DNA from 4 places in the Thauera humireducens genome. Region 1 is predicted to be linked to each of the others. Evidence: predicted binding sites of a transcription regulator. Region 1 holds the regulator's gene; each other region holds the start of a gene.
The links. Region 1 encodes sigma-54, which starts transcription at its own class of promoters, with help from an activator protein. Its sites were predicted from a motif close to TGGCACGCTTNCTGCTNA; they were not measured.
Positions count from the first base shown of each region.

Region 2: a site for sigma-54 is predicted at 3,474-3,491, ahead of flgG (flagellar basal-body rod protein FlgG). Genes of this name have one in related genera too.
Region 3: a site for sigma-54 is predicted at 1,865-1,882, ahead of AC731_RS15605 (GntP family permease). Genes of this name have one in related genera too.
Region 4: a site for sigma-54 is predicted at 2,149-2,166, ahead of AC731_RS01760 (phenol hydroxylase subunit). Genes of this name have one in related genera too.

Region 1 is NZ_CP014646.1:3,576,008-3,580,786, forward strand. Features, by position in the region: gene ptsN (PTS IIA-like nitrogen regulatory protein PtsN) at 1-417, opposite strand, end outside; gene hpf (ribosome hibernation-promoting factor, HPF/YfiA family) at 554-877, opposite strand; gene AC731_RS16630 (RNA polymerase factor sigma-54) at 895-2,355, opposite strand; gene lptB (LPS export ABC transporter ATP-binding protein) at 2,363-3,085, opposite strand; gene recX (recombination regulator RecX) at 3,072-3,521, opposite strand; gene recA (recombinase RecA) at 3,534-4,568, opposite strand; gene AC731_RS16650 (CinA family protein) at 4,702-4,779, opposite strand, start outside.
Region 2 is NZ_CP014646.1:233,827-238,605, reverse strand. Features, by position in the region: gene flgJ (flagellar assembly peptidoglycan hydrolase FlgJ) at 1-734, opposite strand, end outside; gene AC731_RS01145 (flagellar basal body P-ring protein FlgI) at 745-1,872, opposite strand; gene AC731_RS01140 (flagellar basal body L-ring protein FlgH) at 1,885-2,562, opposite strand; gene flgG (flagellar basal-body rod protein FlgG) at 2,571-3,353, opposite strand; gene flgF (flagellar basal-body rod protein FlgF) at 3,518-4,252, opposite strand; gene flgE (flagellar hook protein FlgE) at 4,296-4,779, opposite strand, start outside.
Region 3 is NZ_CP014646.1:3,348,763-3,353,541, forward strand. Features, by position in the region: gene AC731_RS15595 (ATP-dependent helicase) at 1-48, shown strand, start outside; gene AC731_RS15600 (sigma-54 interaction domain-containing protein) at 134-1,642, shown strand; gene AC731_RS15605 (GntP family permease) at 1,955-3,346, shown strand; partial or broken gene AC731_RS15610 (acyl CoA:acetate/3-ketoacid CoA transferase) at 3,367-4,779, shown strand, end outside.
Region 4 is NZ_CP014646.1:372,202-376,980, forward strand. Features, by position in the region: gene AC731_RS01750 (sigma-54-dependent Fis family transcriptional regulator) at 1-1,327, opposite strand, end outside; gene AC731_RS01755 (2Fe-2S iron-sulfur cluster binding domain-containing protein) at 1,603-1,923, shown strand; gene AC731_RS01760 (phenol hydroxylase subunit) at 2,217-2,480, shown strand; gene AC731_RS01765 (aromatic/alkene monooxygenase hydroxylase subunit beta) at 2,512-3,507, shown strand; gene AC731_RS01770 (MmoB/DmpM family protein) at 3,519-3,788, shown strand; gene AC731_RS01775 (aromatic/alkene/methane monooxygenase hydroxylase/oxygenase subunit alpha) at 3,809-4,779, shown strand, end outside.

The DNA of each region.
Region 1 (4,779 bases):
GGCGTCGGGCGCGTTCAGTAGTGCTTCGCGGAAGGCGCGGTCGCTGAACATCTGCGCGAGCTCGGACAGGAGCTGCAGGTGGGTCTCGTTGGCTTGCTCGGGCACCAGCAGCACGAACAGGAGATTCACCGGGCGGCCATCGGGCGCATCGAACTGCACCGGGGCAGCCAGGCGCAGGAAGGCGCCGGCCGCTTCCTTCAGGCCCTTGATGCGGCCATGCGGGATGGCGATGCCCTGGCCGAGGCCTGTGGAGCCAAGCCGTTCTCGAGCGAACAGGCTGTCGAACACGAGACTGCGGGCGATGCCCTGGTTGTTCTCGAAAAGCAGCCCCGCCTGTTCGAAGACACGCTTCTTGCTGCTTGCATCGAGATCGACCACCACATTGGACAGTGGCAGGAGTTGAGGTATCAGGCTCATTCGCAGTGGAGCTTGCGCAGCGCCGTTGCCGCTGGCGCCGCGCTGGGCGATCGGACGGACCGGGATGCGTTGAAGCCGCGTCTTGAAAACGCGCGCATTATACCCACACCCCGGACATAAAACCGCAACCTGGCAATCAGGCTTCCGGCTCCTGATGCTTCAGGGCTTCGTGGTTGTGGTCGGCCATCTTCTGCTTGTATTTCTGCACCTGACGATCGAGCTTGTCAGCCATCGAGTCGATGGCGGCGTACATGTCTGCGTCGTCGCTTTCGACGAAGAGATCCTTGCCGCGCACGTGCAGCGTGACTTCGGCCTTCTGCTTCAGCTTTTCGACGGAGAGGATCACCGCCACGCTGGTGACGTTGTCGAAGTGGCGGATGACGCGGTCAAGCTTGGTGCTCACGTAGTCACGGATGGCCGGGGTGACCTCGACGTGGCGCCCGGTGATGTTGAGATTCATGGTAACTCCTGTTGTTGTCAGATCGATTTGCGCAGACTGACCGGCGGGATATTCAGTGATTCGCGGTACTTCGCGATGGTGCGTCGTGCGACCACGATACCCTGCTGGCCCAAAACTTCTGCAATCCGTGCGTCGGACAGCGGCTTCTTGCTGTCCTCGGCGTCCACCAGTTGACGAATCAGTGCCCGAATCGCCGTGGAAGAGGCCGCTCCGCCAGTGTCGGTGGAGACGTGGCTGCCGAAGAAATACTTGAGTTCGAACACACCGCGCGGCGTCGCCATGTATTTCTGCGTTGTGACGCGCGAAACGGTGGATTCGTGCAGTTCGAGCTGGTCCGCGATCTCCCGGAGAGTGAGTGGCCGCATCGCCACGTCTCCATGATCGAAGAACTGCCGCTGCTGGTCAACGATGGCCTGGGAGACCCGCAGGATGGTGTCGAAACGCTGCTGGACGTTCTTGATCAGCCAGCGTGCTTCCTGTAACTGGCCGGTCAGGCCGCCGCCCTGGCCGCGGTTCTGCTGCAGCAGGCTGGCGTAGAGCCGGTTGACGCGCAGGCGCGGCATCGCGTCCTGGTTGAGGCTGACGGTCCAGCGCCCGCGGATCTTGCGCACGATGACGTCAGGCAGCACGTAGCGCGTCTCGGAGACGGAGTGGCGCGAGCCCGGATGCGGGTCGAGGCTGCAGATCAGAGCGTGGGCAGCGCGCAGCTGGTCGTCGTCGCAACCGGTGTGTTTCTTGAGGCGCGCGAAGTTGCGCTCGGCGAGCAGTTCGAGATGCTGGTCAACGATCTCGAGCGCGAGCATCTGCGTCGGCGTCTCGGGCATCGCACGCAACTGGAGCGACAGGCATTCCTGCGGGCTGCGTGCGCCGATGCCGGCAGGGTCGAGGTGCTGCACGTGGCGCAGCGCGATGGAAAGCTCGTCGAGGTCGATGTCGAGCTCGGGTGGTAGCAACTCGAGCAATTCCTCGAGCGGCTGGTGCAAGTAGCCGTCGTCGTCCAGCGCCTCGATGATGAAGCGCACCAGCGCGCGGTCGCGGTCGGAGAGCGGCGACAGCGCCACCTGTTCGTCGAGGTGGTCGCGAAGCGACAGCTCGGCCGCCTGGAACTCCTGGAAGTCGGTGTCGTCGTCATCGTCGCGCTTGGCCTGGGCGCCACTGCCGACGTTGGACCAGTCGATGCCTTCCTCGTTGTCCTCGCGATCGTTCGCCTTTCCTGCTTCGCCGTCGCTGGCGGCCTCGGCGCTGGTTTCGCGTTCGCGCTCGCGCTCACGTTCGGCAGGCGGGGTGCTGGTGGCGAGACCGGGCTGCGGCACGAAGTCGTCGATCTCCTCGCGCTCGAGCATCGGGTTCTCGAGCAGGAAGCGCTCGATCTCCTGGTTCAGCTCGAGCGTGGACAGCTGCAGCAGCTTGATCGACTGCTGCAGCTGAGGCGTCAGCGTGAGGTGCTGCGAGAGCTTGAGCTGGAGGCTGGGTTTCATTCGGGCGCTAGAGGCGGAAATGTTCGCCGAGGTAGACCTGGCGCACCTTCTCGTTGGCGATGATCTCGTCAGGCTGGCCGCTGGCGAGCACGCGACCCTCGCTGATGATATAGGCGCGATCGCAGATGCCAAGCGTCTCGCGCACGTTGTGGTCGGTGATGAGCACGCCGATGCCGCGTTCCTTGAGGAAGCGGATGATCTTCTGGATATCGATCACGGCGATCGGGTCGACGCCGGCGAAAGGCTCGTCGAGCAGGATCAGGCGCGGATCGGTGGCGAGCGCGCGGGCGATCTCGCAGCGGCGGCGTTCGCCACCCGACAGGGAGATCGCGGTGTTGTCGCGCAGGTGGGTGATGCCCAGTTCCTCGAGCAGTTCCTGCAGGCGTTCGTCGATCTGGCGTGACTCCAGCCCCTGCAGTTCGAGCACCGCGCGGATGTTCTCGGCCACCGTGAGCTTGCGGAACACGCTCATTTCCTGCGGCAGGTAGGACAGGCCGAGGCGGGCGCGGGCGTGAATCGGCAGGTGGGTGAGATCCTTGCCGTCCAGTCCGATCTGGCCGCCGTCGGCACGCACCAGGCCGACGATCATGTAGAAGCAGGTGGTCTTGCCCGCCCCGTTGGGGCCGAGCAGGCCGACGACCTCGCCCGAGCCGACCTCGAAGCCGACGTCGTGCACCACCGTGCGCGCCTTGTAGCGCTTCTGCAGACCGGCGACCTTAAGCAGACTCATCGTAGGGCTCTTTCAGCAGCTTGCGGATCAGGTCGGGCGCAAAGCCGCGGGTTTGCAGGAAGCGCGCCTGCCGGGCCCACTCGCGGGGGTCGGTCGGCGGCTCGCGGAAGCGGCCATGCAGCACGCTGCGGGCACGCTCGATCTCGGACTCGGTACATTCGCCGGCGATGGCCTCGTCGATCAGCTCGCGCTCGATGCCGCGACGGGCCAGCTCGTTGCGCAGCCGGCTCGCGCCGAAACGCGCGGCCTTGCCGCGCACGAAGGCTTCCGCGAAGCGGCTGTCGGACTGCAACCCGAGTTCGCCCATGCGTGCGATGACGGCCTCGACCTCGTCGGCCTCGCCATGCGCGGCGAGCTTGCGCGCCAGCTCGGCGCGCGAATGATCGCGGCGGGCGAGGTGGCGAAGGGCGCGCTCGCGCAGGCTGGGCTCGGCCATGGCGTCGGGCGCTCAGGCCTCGGCGGCTGCCGCAGCGGGCGTCGCCGGCGGCATTTCAGGCAGACCGACCGCGACGCGGACCCTGTTCTCGATCTCGCGCGCCAGCGCAGGGTTGTTGCGCAGGAACTCGCGCGAGTTGTCCTTGCCCTGGCCGATCTTGTCGCCCTTGTAGGCGTACCAGGCGCCGGACTTGTCGACGATCTTGTGGTCGACGCCGAGATCGATGATCTCGCCTTCGCGCGAGATGCCCTCGCCGTACAGGATGTCGAAGTGCGCTTCCTTGAACGGGGGCGAGACCTTGTTCTTCACCACCTTGACGCGGGTCTCGGACCCGACGACCTCGTCGCCCTTCTTGATCGTGCCGGTGCGGCGGATGTCCATGCGCACCGAGGCGTAGAACTTGAGCGCGTTGCCGCCGGTGGTGGTCTCCGGGCTGCCGAACATCACGCCGATCTTCATGCGGATCTGGTTGATGAAGATGACCAGCGTGTTGGTGCGCTTGATGTTGGCGGTGAGCTTGCGCAGCGCCTGCGACATCAGGCGGGCCTGCAGGCCGGGCAGCTGGTCGCCCATCTCGCCTTCAATTTCGGCCTTGGGCGTCAGCGCGGCGACCGAGTCGACCACGACCACGTCCACGCCGCCCGAGCGCACCAGCATGTCGGCGATCTCGAGCGCCTGTTCGCCGGTGTCGGGCTGGGAGATCAGCAGGTCCTGGATGTTGACGCCGAGCTTTTCGGCATAGCCGACGTCGAGCGCATGTTCGGCGTCGATGAACGCGGCGGTGCCGCCGAGCTTCTGCATCTCGGCGATGACCTGCAGCGTCAGCGTGGTCTTGCCGGATGATTCCGGGCCGTAGATCTCGACCACACGACCGCGCGGCAGGCCGCCGAGGCCGAGTGCGATGTCGAGCCCGAGCGAGCCGGTGGACACGGTCTGGATGTCGCGTTCGACGTTGCCGTCGCCCATGCGCATGATCGAGCCCTTGCCGAACTGCTTTTCGATCTGCGAGAGCGCAGCGGCGAGCGCCTTGGCCTTGTTGTCGTCCATGAAAGTCGTTCCTGAGTGATTGGCGAATTATGGCACAGAGCTTGCTGTGATGCTGTCGGGCATCTCTGACGGCGACAGTGTAAGACCTGTAAATGAATACAGCAATGCCGCGGGTCGGCGCCCGCCAGCCGCTTCAGCGAGCGAGTTCGATCACTTCGCTGAGCGCGTGGATCACGGTCTGACGGCGCACGGCCGTGCGATCCCCGGGCAG
Region 2 (4,779 bases), 830 kb from region 1:
GCCTTGATGTTGAAGAGGTTGTAGCTCGGACTGCCGTCGGCATGGCGCAACTGCTTCTCGCCCCAGCCGGTCTCGAGTGCGGCCTGCGCCACCATGAAGGCGGGCGGGATACCGGTGCGCTTGCTCGCCTCGACGGCATGCGGCCACACCTCCGTCACGAAGTTACGGGCCTGCGCGGACACCGCTCCGGTGGCATCGCGCGCACTCTGGATCGCTTCACGGAAGCGTGCCTCGAGCAAGGCATTGTCGACCGTGGAGCCGACGTCGAAAGCGGGCGTATCCTTGGCACCGGACAAGACATCCGGGCTGGCGGCAAGCGCAGCGCGTTGCATCGCGGCAGAAATTGCCGGCCGGCGGGTGACGCCGGCAAGATCGAAGCCGCCACCGCCCTGCCCCGGCGGAGCCAGCGCATCGATCGCGCTGGCCTTGTCGTCCTTGCCGCCGAGCTGGCGGTAGATGGTCTCGGACAGCCCGGTGCCGCGCCCCTGGGACAGGTTCAATGCGAGCTGCTGGTCGAGCAGGCTCTGGTATGTGCGCGTCTGGTCACTGTCGAGCATGCTGTTCGACGGCGTCGCCTCGCGCATCGACTTCATCACCATCTGCATGAACAGCGCCTCGAACTGCTTCGCGGCGGCACGCAGGGTGTCGTTCGACTGGCCGTCGGTGCGCGCCAGCCGTTGCAGGTCACGCAGCGAGTTGGGATCGAAAGCGTTGAGCTGGACACCGGCGTTCATGTCGCTGACCTCAGATGACCTCGAGCTCGGCGCGCAGGGCGCCGGCCGCCTTCATCGCCTGCAGGATGCTGACCAGGTCCATCGGCTTGGCGCCAAGCGCATTGAGCGCCTTGACCACGTCGGCGAGGTTGCCGCCGGCGCGCACGTTGTGGATGCTGCCACCGTCCTGGCGAATGTCGACCTGGCCCTGGTTCTGCGCCGCCACGGTCACGCCCTGCGAGAACGGCGCGGGCTGGCTCACCTGGGTCTCGCTATTCACGGTGACGGTGAGATTGCCATGCGACACCGCGACGTTCTGCAACGTCACGCGCTGGTTCATGACCACCGAACCGGTGCGCGAATTGACGATGACCTTGGCCACCTGCTCGCCCGGGGTCACCTTCAGGTTCTCGAGCTGGCCGAGGAAGCTCACGCGCTGCGAGACGTCGACCGGCGCCAGCACCTGGATGCTGCGCGCATCCAGCGCGCGCGCCGCGCCCGGTGCGACGCCGTTGATCGCGTCCACCACGCGACGCGCGGTGTTGAAGTCGGCGTCGTTGAGTTCGACCATCACGAAGTCGCCCTGCCCCACCGACGCGGCAACGCCGCGCTCGATCGTCGCACCGCCCGGAATCCGCCCTGCCGCCAGATGGTTGATGGTCTGCGCCGCACCGCCCGCGGCCCCACCGGCCCCACCGACCACCAGATTGCCTTGCGCCACCGCATACACCTGGCCGTCCGCGCCCTTCAGCGGTGTCATCACCAGCGTGCCGCCACGCAGGCTCTTGGCATTGCCGATCGAGGACACGGTGACGTCGATCGGCTGGCCGGGCCGCGCAAACGGCGGCAGGCTCGCGGTGACCATCACCGCGGCGACGTTCTTCAGCTGCATGTTGGTGCCCTGCGGCACGGTCACGCCCATGTTGCCGAGCATGTTGACGATGCTCTGCTTGGTGAAAGGCGTCTGCGTGGTCTGGTCGCCGCTGCCATCCAGGCCGACGACGAGGCCATAGCCGACGAGCTGGTTCTCGCGCACGCCGGCAATGGTGGCAAGGTCCTTGATGCGCTCTGCAGCGGCTTCCGCCGCCGCGGAGTAGAAGATGCCGGCAGCGACCGCCGCCACCAGGCCTCGCATCAGCAGGGATTGGAATCGGTTCATGGCTAGGCTCGGTCAGAAAGGCAGGATGGCGAGGAAGAAGCGCTGCAGCCACCCCATGGTGTTGGACTGGTCGATGAAGCCGCTGCCGCGGTACTCGATGCGTGCATCCGCCACCTGCGTCGACTGCACGGTGTTGGTCGACGTGACCGTATTGGGATCGATCACACCCGAGAAACGGATGAACTCGCTGCCCTGGTTGATGGCGAGCATCTTCTCGCCGGACACCAGCAGATTGCCGTTGGGATAGACGTCGATGACCGTGACCGTGATCGTGCCGTTGAAGGCGTTGTTTGCACGGGCCGAGCCGGTGCCGGTGAACTCCGAATCGGCTCCGGCTTCGATGTTGAGGCCATTGAGCCCGCCCAGCGGCAGGCGCGAGCTCGCGGTGATGCCGCCGGTCATCTCCGAGCCGCGCGAAGCGCTGGCATTCGCGCTCTTGGTCGCGGTGTTGCGCTCGACGAGGTTGATCGTGATGATGTCGCCGACATGGCGCGCGCGGCGATCCTCGAACAGCGGCCGCGCGAGTGCGGCCTGGTAGATGGCGCCATTCGCGGAAGGCGCCGGCAGGCGGCTGTCGGGACGCACGCTCATCGGCTGATGCACGGCCGTTGGCGGCACGGTGTCGATCGAGGCACAGCCCGCCAGCAGCGCGACGCCGACAAGCAGGAAGGAGGCGAACAGGGGCTTCATGAACGGCCTCACAGCTGGGTCAGGCGCCCGAGCATCTGGTCGGACGTGGAGATGGCGCGCGAGTTGAGCTCGTAGGCGCGCTGCGTGACGATCATGCTGACCAGTTCCTCGGCCACGTTCACGTTAGAGGTCTCGACATAGCCCTGGTTGATGACGCCGGCACCGTTGGTGCCTGCTTCGGTGGGCGTGGCCTCGCCGCTCGACGCGGTTTCGTAGAACAGGTTCTCACCCGCGCTCTGCAGGCCACCGGGGTTGATGAAGGTCGCCACCTGGATCTGGCCGACCGGCTGGGGCTCGACCTGATTGGGCAGCGTGACCGTCACGGTGCCGTCCTTGCCGATGGTGATCGACTTGGCGTCGGCCGGGATCTGGATGGCATCGAGCAGCGGATAGCCGCTCGGGGTGACGACGTTGCCCTGGTTGTCGAGCTGCAGCGCGCCGTCGCGGGTGTAGGCGGTGGTGCCGTCGGGCATCGCGATCTGCAGGAAGCCGTTGCCCTGGATGGCGACGTCGAGCGCACCGCCGGTCTGCTGCAGGCTGCCCTGCGTGAAGATGCGCTCGGTGGCCACCGGACGCACACCGGTACCGATCTGCAGGCCGCTGGAGACCTGGGTCTGCTGCGTGGTCTGCGCCCCCGGCTGGCGGATCGTCTGGTACAGCAGATCCTCGAACACCGCCCGCTGGCGCTTGTAGCCGTTGGTGGAGACGTTGGCCAGGTTGTTGGAGATCACGTCCAGCGAGGTCTGCTGGGCATCCAGCCCGGTGCGGGCGGTCCACAGGGAGCGGATCATGATGAAGTCCTCTGTTCTGCGTTGCCGTGACGGCAGGCTTTGCCGTCACGCGGCGGCGATTGCCGCTTTTCCATGGAATCAGTCTAGGCCCTTGCCGGTCTCGACCATCCCGAGATAAACAACGCAAAAACCGTGCTAATCGTGCGGAGGACGATCGCGGCCGTTCAGTTCGACGACAGCACCTGGGTCGCAGCGCGGTCATTGGCCTCCGCGGTCTGCATCATGCGCACCTGCATCTCGAACTGGCGGGCGAGCGAGATCATCTGCACCATCTGGTCGGCGACATTGACGTTGCTGCCCTCGAGGTAGCCACCGGCGACCTGCACGTTGGGGTCTGCCGGGGCCGGCGCGCCGTTGGCGAGGCGGAACAGGCCGTCGTCACCGCGCACCAGATCGGTCTCGGGCGGGTTCACCAGCTTCAACTGGGCGACGAGGTTGACCACGCCGGTGCCCGGGTCGATGGACGACACCGAGCCATCGCGGCCGATGACGATCTCGGTGTCGGGCGGAATCGCGATCGGCCCGCCGTCGCCGACCACCGGCTGCCCCTCGCGGGTCTGCAGGATGCCGGCCGGGCTCAGCATCAGGCTGCCGTTGCGGGTGTAGGCCTCACTGCCGTCCGGCCGCTGCACCGCGAGCCAGCCCTTGCCTTCCAGCGCGACGTCGTAGGGCCGACCGGTGTACTGGATCGGCCCCGGTGTGAAGTCGTTGGCGACGCTGGCATCGACGGCGAACGAGCGCGTGCGCAGGGCTTCGGTCTGGATTTCCACCGCGCGCAGCTTGTGCAGTTGCGAGCGGAAACCGGTCGAGGCGGCGTTGGCGATGTTGTTCGACACCGCCGCCTGCTGGTCCATCGTGCCCTTGGCACCGGTCATCGCGGTGTAGATCAGGCGATCCATGTTCGACTCCCCTCTTCCTGTCGGCCCGCAGCCCGTTCAGTCATCAGCGCAGGTTGACCAGCGTCTGCAGGATCTGGTCCTGCGTGCGGATCGATTGCGCGTTGGCCTGGTAGTTGCGCTGCTGGATGATCATCTGCACCAGCTCCTGGGTCAGGTCGACGTTGGATTCCTCGACCTGGCCTGCGGAGATGACGCCGTTGAGCCCGTTACCCGGTTCGCCGCGGGCGAAACCGCCCGATTCCGGCGTCTCGACCCAGTAGTTGTTGCCGATGGGCGACAGGCCGTTGTTGTTGCGCACGGTCGTCAGGTTGACGATGCCGATGTCCTTGGTGATGCCGTTGGTGTAGCGCGCCTGGATGGTGCCGTTGCGGCTGATCGACAGGCCGGCGATCTCACCCGGGGCGGAGCCGTTCTGGGTCAGTTCGCGCGGCGTGGACTTGCCGCCGAACTGGGTGATCATCGACATGTCGACATTGATCACGCTCGGATCGGCGTCCGGCCCGAGATTGGAGGTCAGCACGAAGTCA
Region 3 (4,779 bases), 230 kb from region 1:
CAGGCGGCGATCGATCTCGCGGCGAAGATGCGCGACATGTGGCGCTGAGCATCGCCACGGCGTCCCGCGAGCGTTGCCGCCCGCCAGGGGCGGCGCCATAATCGGTCGCCCTTTCCTTCCTGTAAGCCTGCCCATGGGTCTTTCCGCCGCCGACCTTGACGAGAACGGCCTCAAGATCGGCATCTCGCCCGAGCATTTCCGTTCGGTGGCGATGCCGCTGCTGTTCGACCACCTCAACGCCCAGTGCGAAGGCACGGTGGCGGTCAACCGCGAGGCGCGCATCGTGTGGATGAGCGACAAGTACGCGAGCAAGATCGGATTGGCCGACGGGCGCAGCGCGCTCGGGCGCGAGATCGAGGCGGTGTTGCCGTCCAGCCGGCTGCGCGAGGTGGTCGACAGCGGCCAGCCCAGCCTGCTCGACCTGATGCCCTTCGGCGACGAGCACTTCGTCGTCACCCGCATCCCCTTGCGCGCCGATGACGGCCAGGTGGTGGGGGCGCTCGGCTTCGTGCTGTTCGACCGCGCGCGCCACCTGAAGCCGCTGATGGAGAAGTTCGGCCGGCTGCAGGCGCGTCTAGCCGAGACCGAACGTGCGCTGTTGCAGGCCCGGCGTGCGCGGTACACGATCGCCAACTTCATCGGCACCAGTGCGGTCGCGACCGAGATCAAGCGCCAGGCGCGCCGCGCTGCCCAGCTCGACGCCACCGTGCTGCTGCACGGCGAGACTGGCACCGGCAAGGAGCTGCTCGCGCAAGGCATCCACAACCTGTCGGCGCGCGCCGACGGCCCCTTCGTCGCGGTAAACATGGCGGCCGTGCCGGACAACCTGGTCGAGGCCGAACTGTTCGGCACGGCGCCGGGGGCCTTCACCGGCGCCGATCGCAAGGCACGGCTGGGCAAGTTCGAACTCGCCAATGGCGGCACCCTGTTCCTCGACGAGATCGGCGACCTGTCGCTGCCACTGCAGGTCAAGCTGCTGCGCGTGCTGCAGGAGCAGCAGGTCGAGCCGCTCGGCTCCAACCAGGTGCGCCCGCTCGATGTGCGCGTGATCGCGGCCACCCATGTGGATCTCGAGGCGCGGGTGGCCGAGGGCGGCTTCCGCGCCGACCTGTTCTACCGCCTGAACGTGCTGAGCCTCCGCGTACCGGCGCTGCGCGAGCGTCGCGAGGACGTCCGCGCCCTGGTTGAGGCCTTGCTCGACGACATCGCCGCGCGCTCCGGCCAGCGTCCACTGGAGCTTGCCGACGACGCACTGGCGCTGCTCGCAGAGCAGGCCTGGCCGGGCAACGTGCGCCAGTTGCGCAACCTGCTCGAGCGCGCCCAGCTCAGCGCCGAGCGCGGTCCGCTCGATGGCGCGGCGCTGGCGGCCCTGCTCGGCACTGCCGAGCCGGCGCTGGCCGTGCCCGCCGCGGTCGCGAGCCCGCGCGCCGTGGCGCCGGTCGCGTCATCGGAGGCGACGCCGGACACGCTGCCCGGCGAGCGCGTCGTACCGCTCGCCGACAGCCTCGCGCGCGCCGAGCGCACCGCGCTGCTGGCGGCGTTGCGGGCCTGCGGTGGCAATCGCCGCCTGGCGGCGAGCCGGCTCGGCATTTCGCGCGCAGGCCTCTACGCCAAGCTGCAGCAGCACGGCATCGCGCGCTGAACCGCGTGGCGTGCCGGAGTTGTCCAGAAATCTGGACTGACTCTCCGGAAGTGTCCGTATTTCTGGACATGTCTTGAATTCTGGAGCCTTCCGGGCGCCCATCGTGCGCCGTCTCCAGCAATGACGAACGGCAATAAGTCGCTTCGATAAGTCAATCAGCGCATGCGATCCGGGCTCGCGTGCACCCGCTCGGGACCCGTTCCGGCCGCAGCGCGCCTGAGCTGGCACGGATGCTGCTGTCTATGCCGGGAACCGCGGCAGCGTCCGTGGCTGAAAGAAAACCCAAAAAATCATCGAGGAGGAGAAAACCCCATGGGCACTCTAGGCATTCTGTTGTCTCTCGCGCTGCTGATGTATCTCGCCTACCGCGGCATCAGCGTCCTGCTGCTCGCGCCGCTGCTGGCGCTGCTGGCCGTGTTGATGTCCGGCGAGGCGGCGCTGCTGCTGCCGACCTACACCCAGGTCTTCATGAAGGCCATGGGCGGCTACGTGATCCAGTTCTTTCCGCTGTTCCTGCTCGGCGCCCTGTTCGGCAAGCTGATGGACGACTCGGGCTCAGCGCGCGCCATCGCCCATGCCATCGTGAACAAGGTGGGCAGCCAGCGCGCGGTGCTGGCGATCGTGCTGGCCTGCGGCATCCTGACCTACGGTGGGGTGTCGCTGTTCGTGGTCGCCTTCGCCGTGTATCCGATCGGCGCCGCGCTGTTCCGCGAGGCCGGCATTCCGAAGCGCCTGATTCCCGCTGCGATCGCGCTCGGCTCCTTCACCTTCACGATGACCGCGCTGCCCGGCACGCCGGCGATCCAGAACGCCATCCCCAGCCCCTTCTTCGGCACCGACGCCTTCGCCGCGCCCGGCCTGGGCCTGATCGGCGGCCTGATCATGTTCGGCCTCGGCACCTGGTGGCTGAGCGCCCAGCAGCGCAAGCTGATGGCCGCCGGCGAAGGCTACGGCCACCACAGCGGCGAGCCCGACAGCGAGCCGGCCGATGCGCCGCGCCCGGGCTTCTGGATCGCGCTGCTGCCAATCCTGGTGGTGATCGGCCTCAACTTCGTGATGGCCAAGCAGGTGCTGCCCGCCATCGATACCAGCTACCTCGCCAAGCCCGAGTTCGGCGGCCTGCAGGACGCGCGCTCGCTGATCGGCATCTGGTCGATCATCGTAGCACTGTCGGCGGCGGTGCTGCTGCTGGTGGTACTGCACTGGGCGCGCTGGGCCGACCTGATGAAGACGATCAACGAGGGCTCCTTCGGCTCGATGCTGCCGATCCTCAACACCGCGACCGAAGTCGGCTACGGCACCGTGATCGCCTCGCTCGCCGGTTTCGTGGTGATCCGCGACCTGGTGCTGGGCATCGCGCCGGGCAACCCGCTGATCTCGGAGGCGGTGGCGGTGAACGTGCTCGCCGGCATCACCGGCTCGGCTTCAGGCGGCATGTCGATCGCGCTCAAGACGCTGGGCGCGGAATACCTCGCCATGGCCACCGCCGCCGGCATCAGCCCCGAGCTGCTGCACCGCGTCGCCGCGATGGCCTCGGGCTGCATGGACACGCTGCCGCACAACGGCGCGGTGATCTCGTTGCTGGCGATCTGCCGCCTGACGCACCGTGAGTCCTACGGCTTCATCGCGATGAACACGGTGGTGTTCCCCCTCGTGGCGCTGGTGGTGGTGATCACCCTCGGCACGCTGTTCGGCAACTTCTGAGCACAGACGGGAGATCGGCGATGAGCACGAGCACACATCCGATTGCCGCCTCGCTGCGCGCGTCCGACACCGGCAAGGTGGTGTCGGCGCGCGAGGCGGTGCGCCTGATCCGCAGCGGCGACACGGTCGCCACCGGCGGTTTCGTCGGCATCGGTTTCCCGGAGAGCATCGCGATCGCGCTCGAGGAGCGCTTCCTCGAGGGCAGCGAAGCCGGTGCCGAGGGCGGCGGGGCGCCGCGCGACCTGACCCTGGTCTATGCCGCCGGCCAGGGCGACGGCAAGGACCGCGGTCTCAACCATCTCGGCCACGACGGCCTGGTGGCGCGCGTGATCGGCGGCCACTGGGGCCTGGTGCCCAAGCTGCAGGCGCTGGCGGTGGACAACCGCATCGAGGCCTGGAACCTGCCGCAGGGCGTGATCTCGCACCTGTTCCGCGACATCGCCGCCGGCAAGCCGGGCACGCTGACCCGCGTCGGCCTGGGCACCTTCGTCGATCCGCGCTTCGGTGGCGGCAAGCTCAATGCGCGCACCACCGCCGAGCTGGTGCGGCTGATGCCGATCGACGGCGAGGACTACCTGTTCTACAAGGCCTTCCCGATCCACGTCGGCATCATCCGCGGCACCACCGCCGATTCCGACGGCAACGTCACCATGGAAAAGGAGGCGCTGACCCTGGAGGCGCGCGCGATCGCGATGGCGGCGCGCAACTCCGGCGGCATCGTCATCGTGCAGGTCGAGCGCATCGCCGAGCGCGGCTCGCTGAACCCGCGCCAGGTGCAGATTCCCGGCGTGCTGGTGGATTGCGTGGTGGTGGCGGACCGGCCCGAGCACCACATGCAGACCTACAGCGAGCAGTACAACCCGGCCTTCGCCGGCGAGATCCGCGTGCCGCTGTCGGCGATCGCCGCGCTGCCGATGAGCGAGCGCAAGATCATCGCCCGCCGTGCGGCGATGGAACTGCGGCCCGACGCGGTGGTGAACCTGGGCATCGGCATGCCCGAGGGCGTGGCCACCGTCGCCGCCGAGGAGAAGGTCATCGACCTGCTGACCCTGACCGCCGAGCCGGGCGTGATCGGCGGCATTCCGGCCGGCGGCCTGTCCTTCGGCGCGGCGGTGAACACCCAGGCGATCATCGACCAGCCCAGCCAGTTCGACTTCTACGACGGCGGCGGGCTGGACATCGCCTTCCTCGGCCTTGCCCAGGCCGACCGCGAGGGCAACCTCAACGTCTCCAAGTTCGGCCCCCGGCTGGCCGGCGCCGGTGGCTTCATCAACATCTCGCAGAACGCGAAGAAGGTGGTCTTCGTGGGCACCTTCACCGCCGGCGCGCTGCAGGTGGCGGTGGAGCAGGGCAGTCTGCGGATCGTGCACGAAGGGCAGGCACGGAAGTTCGTCGACGCGGTCGAGCACCGTACCTTCAGCGGACCGCAGGCG
Region 4 (4,779 bases), 970 kb from region 1:
AGGTGTGGAGCTTCAGCGCGTGCATGGCCTTGTCGCTGATGCCGGCGATGCGCTTGCCATGCAGGGTCTCGAAGCGGCGGACCATGGCATCGACCAGGGCCGGGATGTCGCCCGTTCGCTCGCGCAGCGGTGGGATCGTCACCGGATAGACGTTGAGGCGGTAGAACAGGTCGCGGCGGAAGGTGCCGGCATGGACGGCCTTCTGCAAGTCGACGTTGGTCGCGGCGACTAGCCGTACATTGACCTTGCGCGTGCGCTCGTCGCCGAGCCGTTCGATTTCCCCTTCCTGCAATACGCGCAGCAGCTTGGCCTGGGCCGGTAGAGGCAATTCGCCGACTTCGTCGAGGAACAGCGTGCCGCCGTGCGCGCGCTCGAACTTGCCCGCACGTGAGGCGTGGGCGCCGGTGAAGGCGCCGCGCTCGACCCCGAACAGCTCGGATTCGATCAGCTCGTCGGGCAGGGCGGCGCAGTTGACCGCGACGAAGGGCTCGTCCTTGCGCGGGCTCATCTCATGCAGGGTGCGTGCGAAGCGCTCCTTGCCGACGCCGGTTTCGCCGAGCAGCAGTACCGAGACGTTGGTTGACGCGGCACGGCTGATCAGGTCGTAGGCGTGGAGGAAGGCCGCGGAGTTGCCGATGAGGTCGGCGGTCCGGCGCGGGCAGGCGATCGTGTGGCGCATGGCCTCGATCTCGTCGCGCAGCTCGAGCAGGCGGCCGACGATCGAGTCGGCCTCGAAGTACGGCCGCAGCTCGTCCGCGTCGGGCCACGCCTCGGCGGGTTTGCCGACGATGCGGCAGTGCTCGCACCCCGTCGCCGCACACTCGACTTCCTTGAACAGGATGAAGCGTCCCATGAAGGCGCTGGTGTAGCCCGAGGCATAGCCGATCATCATCCAGCACACCGGGTGGTCCACTTCACCAAAAGCCTGCACGTGCGCCTCGGCTTCCCAGGCGTTGTACCACAGGAACTCGCCGTAAAAGCCGTTGCCTGCGCCGCCAAACTCGAGCCGTACCGGCTCGACCCGCGCACAGCCCTCGAGCATGTGCAGTTGTGGCCCGACCACGAAGGCGTCTGCGGGTTCGCTGGTGCCGCGCGTCTTGCGCGCCAGTTCGGCGTCGCGCATGCCGGAGGCGAAGCCCATGCGCGTGAGGATGCGGCGTGCCTGTTGCTGGCCCACCGAAGCGATCAGTTCCTTGCGCAGTTCGGACATGGCGCCGGCATGCAGGAGCAGCATGCGGTGCTCTCCCAGCCAGATGTGCCCGTCTTCCGCAGCGAACCGGAGCAGGCTGCGGAGATCTGCGCTCTCCGGGTAATGGATAGTGGCCAAGGGTCTCCTCCAGGTCAGGTCGCTCCGCTCTGCGGCGGGTCGTTCCCCGGACACCTCGGCGTTGTCCGGACTGAGGCCGAAGCTTAACCGAGGCGGCTCCTGTTTAGGGAGCGGGGACTTCTGGCGATGATAGTAAGAATCTCGAGATAAATAAACGATTGGCACGATTCTTGTAACGGTGCGCCACATCGCCGGTATGCGCGACCAATTGCTGATCGCGTACAGGCGTAGTGATACGCACGACGACAGGCACATCGAGAGAGGAGGCCGTAAGGATGGGGCAGAGATTCGCGGTGACGATCGAGGACAGTGGAGAACGGGTTTCATGCGCCGAGCAGGACAGCGTGCTGCACGCGATGGAGGCCCTTGGCCGCAAGGGGATTCCGGTCGGTTGTCGCGGGGGCGGTTGCGGTGTCTGCAAGGTGAGGATTACCGGCGGCGCATACCACACGCGGAAGATGAGCCGTGCCTGCGTGTCCGAAGCGGAAGAGGCGGACGGGGTGGTGCTGGCATGCAAGCTGTTCCCCGACAGCGACCTGAGCCTGAAGGTGGTGGGGAAGATGGCGAAGGCGGTCTGTGCGGAGGGGCATAACTGAACCGTAGATCGGACAACCTGGCAGGGTGCCGAACGGGTCGGCGGACGCAGGTCCCCGGCCCGTTCTGCTTTCGGGCTCCGGTTGTGCAGAGCAATAAAGTAAGTGAATCAAATAATCAACGAAATCCATGAATGGATCATTTGATCAAACCATGCGCCTGCCTGGTGTGGCGGTCAAATCTCGATAATTCGGATAAATAGCGCCAATACGAGGATTGGCTGAGATTGGCACGGAAGTTGTTAATACCCTCCCCATAGCAAGCCCGTGTTGATCAAACCGAAGGAGTGTGGGGGATGAAGCGTACAGAGCCCGAAATCGACCTCAGCCGCAAGTTCGTGCGCCTGATCGAGCGTCGGCCCGACGGTTTCGTGGAATTCGAGTTCGCGATCGGAGATCCCGAGCTCTACGCCGAGATGCTGCTCCCGGCGGAGGCTTATGCCGCGTTCTGCGAGGTCAACAGCGTGACCTTCCTCGAGCCCCGTGAAGAGGGCGGCGCGGGCGAGACGGAGGATTGGAACTGGAACCTGCATCAAGCCACGCACCAGCGGTTCCGCTGAGCGTGACCCACAAGCACAAGGAGGAGAATCCATGCAGATCGATTTGCGCACCGTCACCATCAAGCCGCTGCGGCATACGTTCGACAACATCGCCCGGCGCATCGGGGGCGACAAGCCGGCGTCGCGGTACCAGGAAGGCACGCTGGACATGCAGCAGACGGCCAACTTCCATTACCGGCCGACCTGGGACCCCGAGCACGACATCTACGATGCCTCGCGCACGGCCATCAGGATGGCCGACTGGTATGCCTTCAAGGATCCGCGCCAGTTCTACTACGGCGCCTACACCATGGCTCGCGCCAAGCAGCAGGACACCGCGGAGGCCAACTTCGACTTCGTCGAGAACCGCGGCCTCGCTGCGACCCTGCCCGAGTCGGTGCGCGATACCGTGCTGAAGCTGCTGCTGCCGCTGCGCCACGTGGCCTGGGGCTCGAACATGAACAACGCGAGCGTCTGTGCCTACAGCTACGGCACCGGCTTCTCGCAGCCGCACATCTACCAGGCGATGGACCAGCTCGGCATCGCCCAGTACCTGACCCGCGTCGGCCTGCTGCTCGGCGACGTCGAATCTCTGGACGAAGCCAAGCGCGCCTGGATGGAGGACGACACCTGGCAGGGCCTGCGTCGCTACGTCGAGGATTCCTTCGTGATCAAGGATCCGGTGGAGCTCTTCGTGGCGCAGAACGTCGCGCTCGATGGCCTGCTGTATCCGCTGGTGTACGAAACCATCGTCGATGACGTGCTTTCGTCCCGGGGCGGCACCGCGGTGGCGATGCTCACCCAGTTCATGACCGACTGGTTCGCCGAGACCCGGAAATGGGTCGATGCCACGGTCAAGATCGCGGCGGCCGAGTCGCCCGAGAACAAGGAGGTCATGACCCGCTGGCTGAACCTGTGGCGTGATCGTTCGGCCTCGGCGCTGCTGCCGGTGGCCCGCATCGCCCTCGGCGATCGCGCGGACGAGGTCCTCGCCGAAGTCGTCCAGCAATTCAACGCACGCATGGCCAAGGCCGGCGTCGCCCTCTGAGCGGAGCACCCATGTCGACCGTATTCCTTGCATTGCAGACCAACGAAGACACCCGCCCGATCATCGAGGCGATCCTGCAGGACAACCCTTCGGCCGTCGTCGACGCGCAGCCCGCGATGGTGAAGATCAACGCCGACGGCCGCCTCGTGGTGCGTCGCGAGACGATCGAGGAGATCACCGGCCGCGCCTACGACCTGCAGGAGTTGCAGGTCAACCTGATCACCATGTCGGGCAATCTCGATCAGACCGACGACGAGATCACCCTGTTCTGGAAATCCTGAGACCCCGAGGAGACAAGACGATGGACATGCAAGTTGCCAAGAAGAAGCTCGGCCTGAAAGAGCGCTATGCGGTGATGACCCGGGGCCTCGACTGGACGCCGTCCTACCAGAAGATGGAGGACATCTACCCCTACATCGCCTACGAGGGGATCAAGATCCACGACTGGGACAAGTGGGAGGACCCCTTCCGCCTGACCATGGATGCCTACTGGAAATACCAGGCCGAGAAGGAGCGCAAGCTGTACGCGATCATCGACGCCTTCAACCAGAACAACGGCCACCTCGACGTCACCGACGCGCGCTACATCAACACCGTCAAGCTCTTCATCAGCGGCATCAGCCCGCTCGAGTACGTCGCCCACCGCGGCTTCGCCCATGCCGGCAGGGCTTTCCCCGGCCCCGGCCCGCGCGTCGCCTGCCTGATGCAGTCGCTCGACGAGATCCGCCATGCGCAGACGCAGGTGCACGCGATCTCGAACTACAACAAGTACTACAACGGCATGCACGACTTCCATCACATGCATGACCGCGTGTGGTTCCTGTCCGTGCCCAAGAGCTTCTTCGACGACGCCATTACTTCCGGGCCGTTCGAGTTCATGGTCTCGATCGGCTTTTCGTTCGAGTACGTGCTGACCAACCTGCTGTTCGTGCCCTTCGTCTCGGGCGCCGCCTACAACGGCGACATGGGCACGATGACCTTCGGCTTCTCGGCGCAGTCCGACGAAGCACGCCACATGACGCTGGGCCTCGAGGTGATCAAGTTCATCCTCGAGCAGGACCCCGCCAACGTGCCCATCGTGCAGCGCTGGATCGACAAGTGGACCTGGCGCGGCTATCGCGTGCTGACCCTGGTGGCGATGATGATGGACTACATGCTGCCCAAGCGCACGATGAGCTGGAAGGAAGCCTGGGAGGTGTACTTCGAAGAGAACGGCGGCGCGCTGTTCAAGGACCTCGCCCGTTACGGCATCAAGATGCCCAAGTGTGCTGA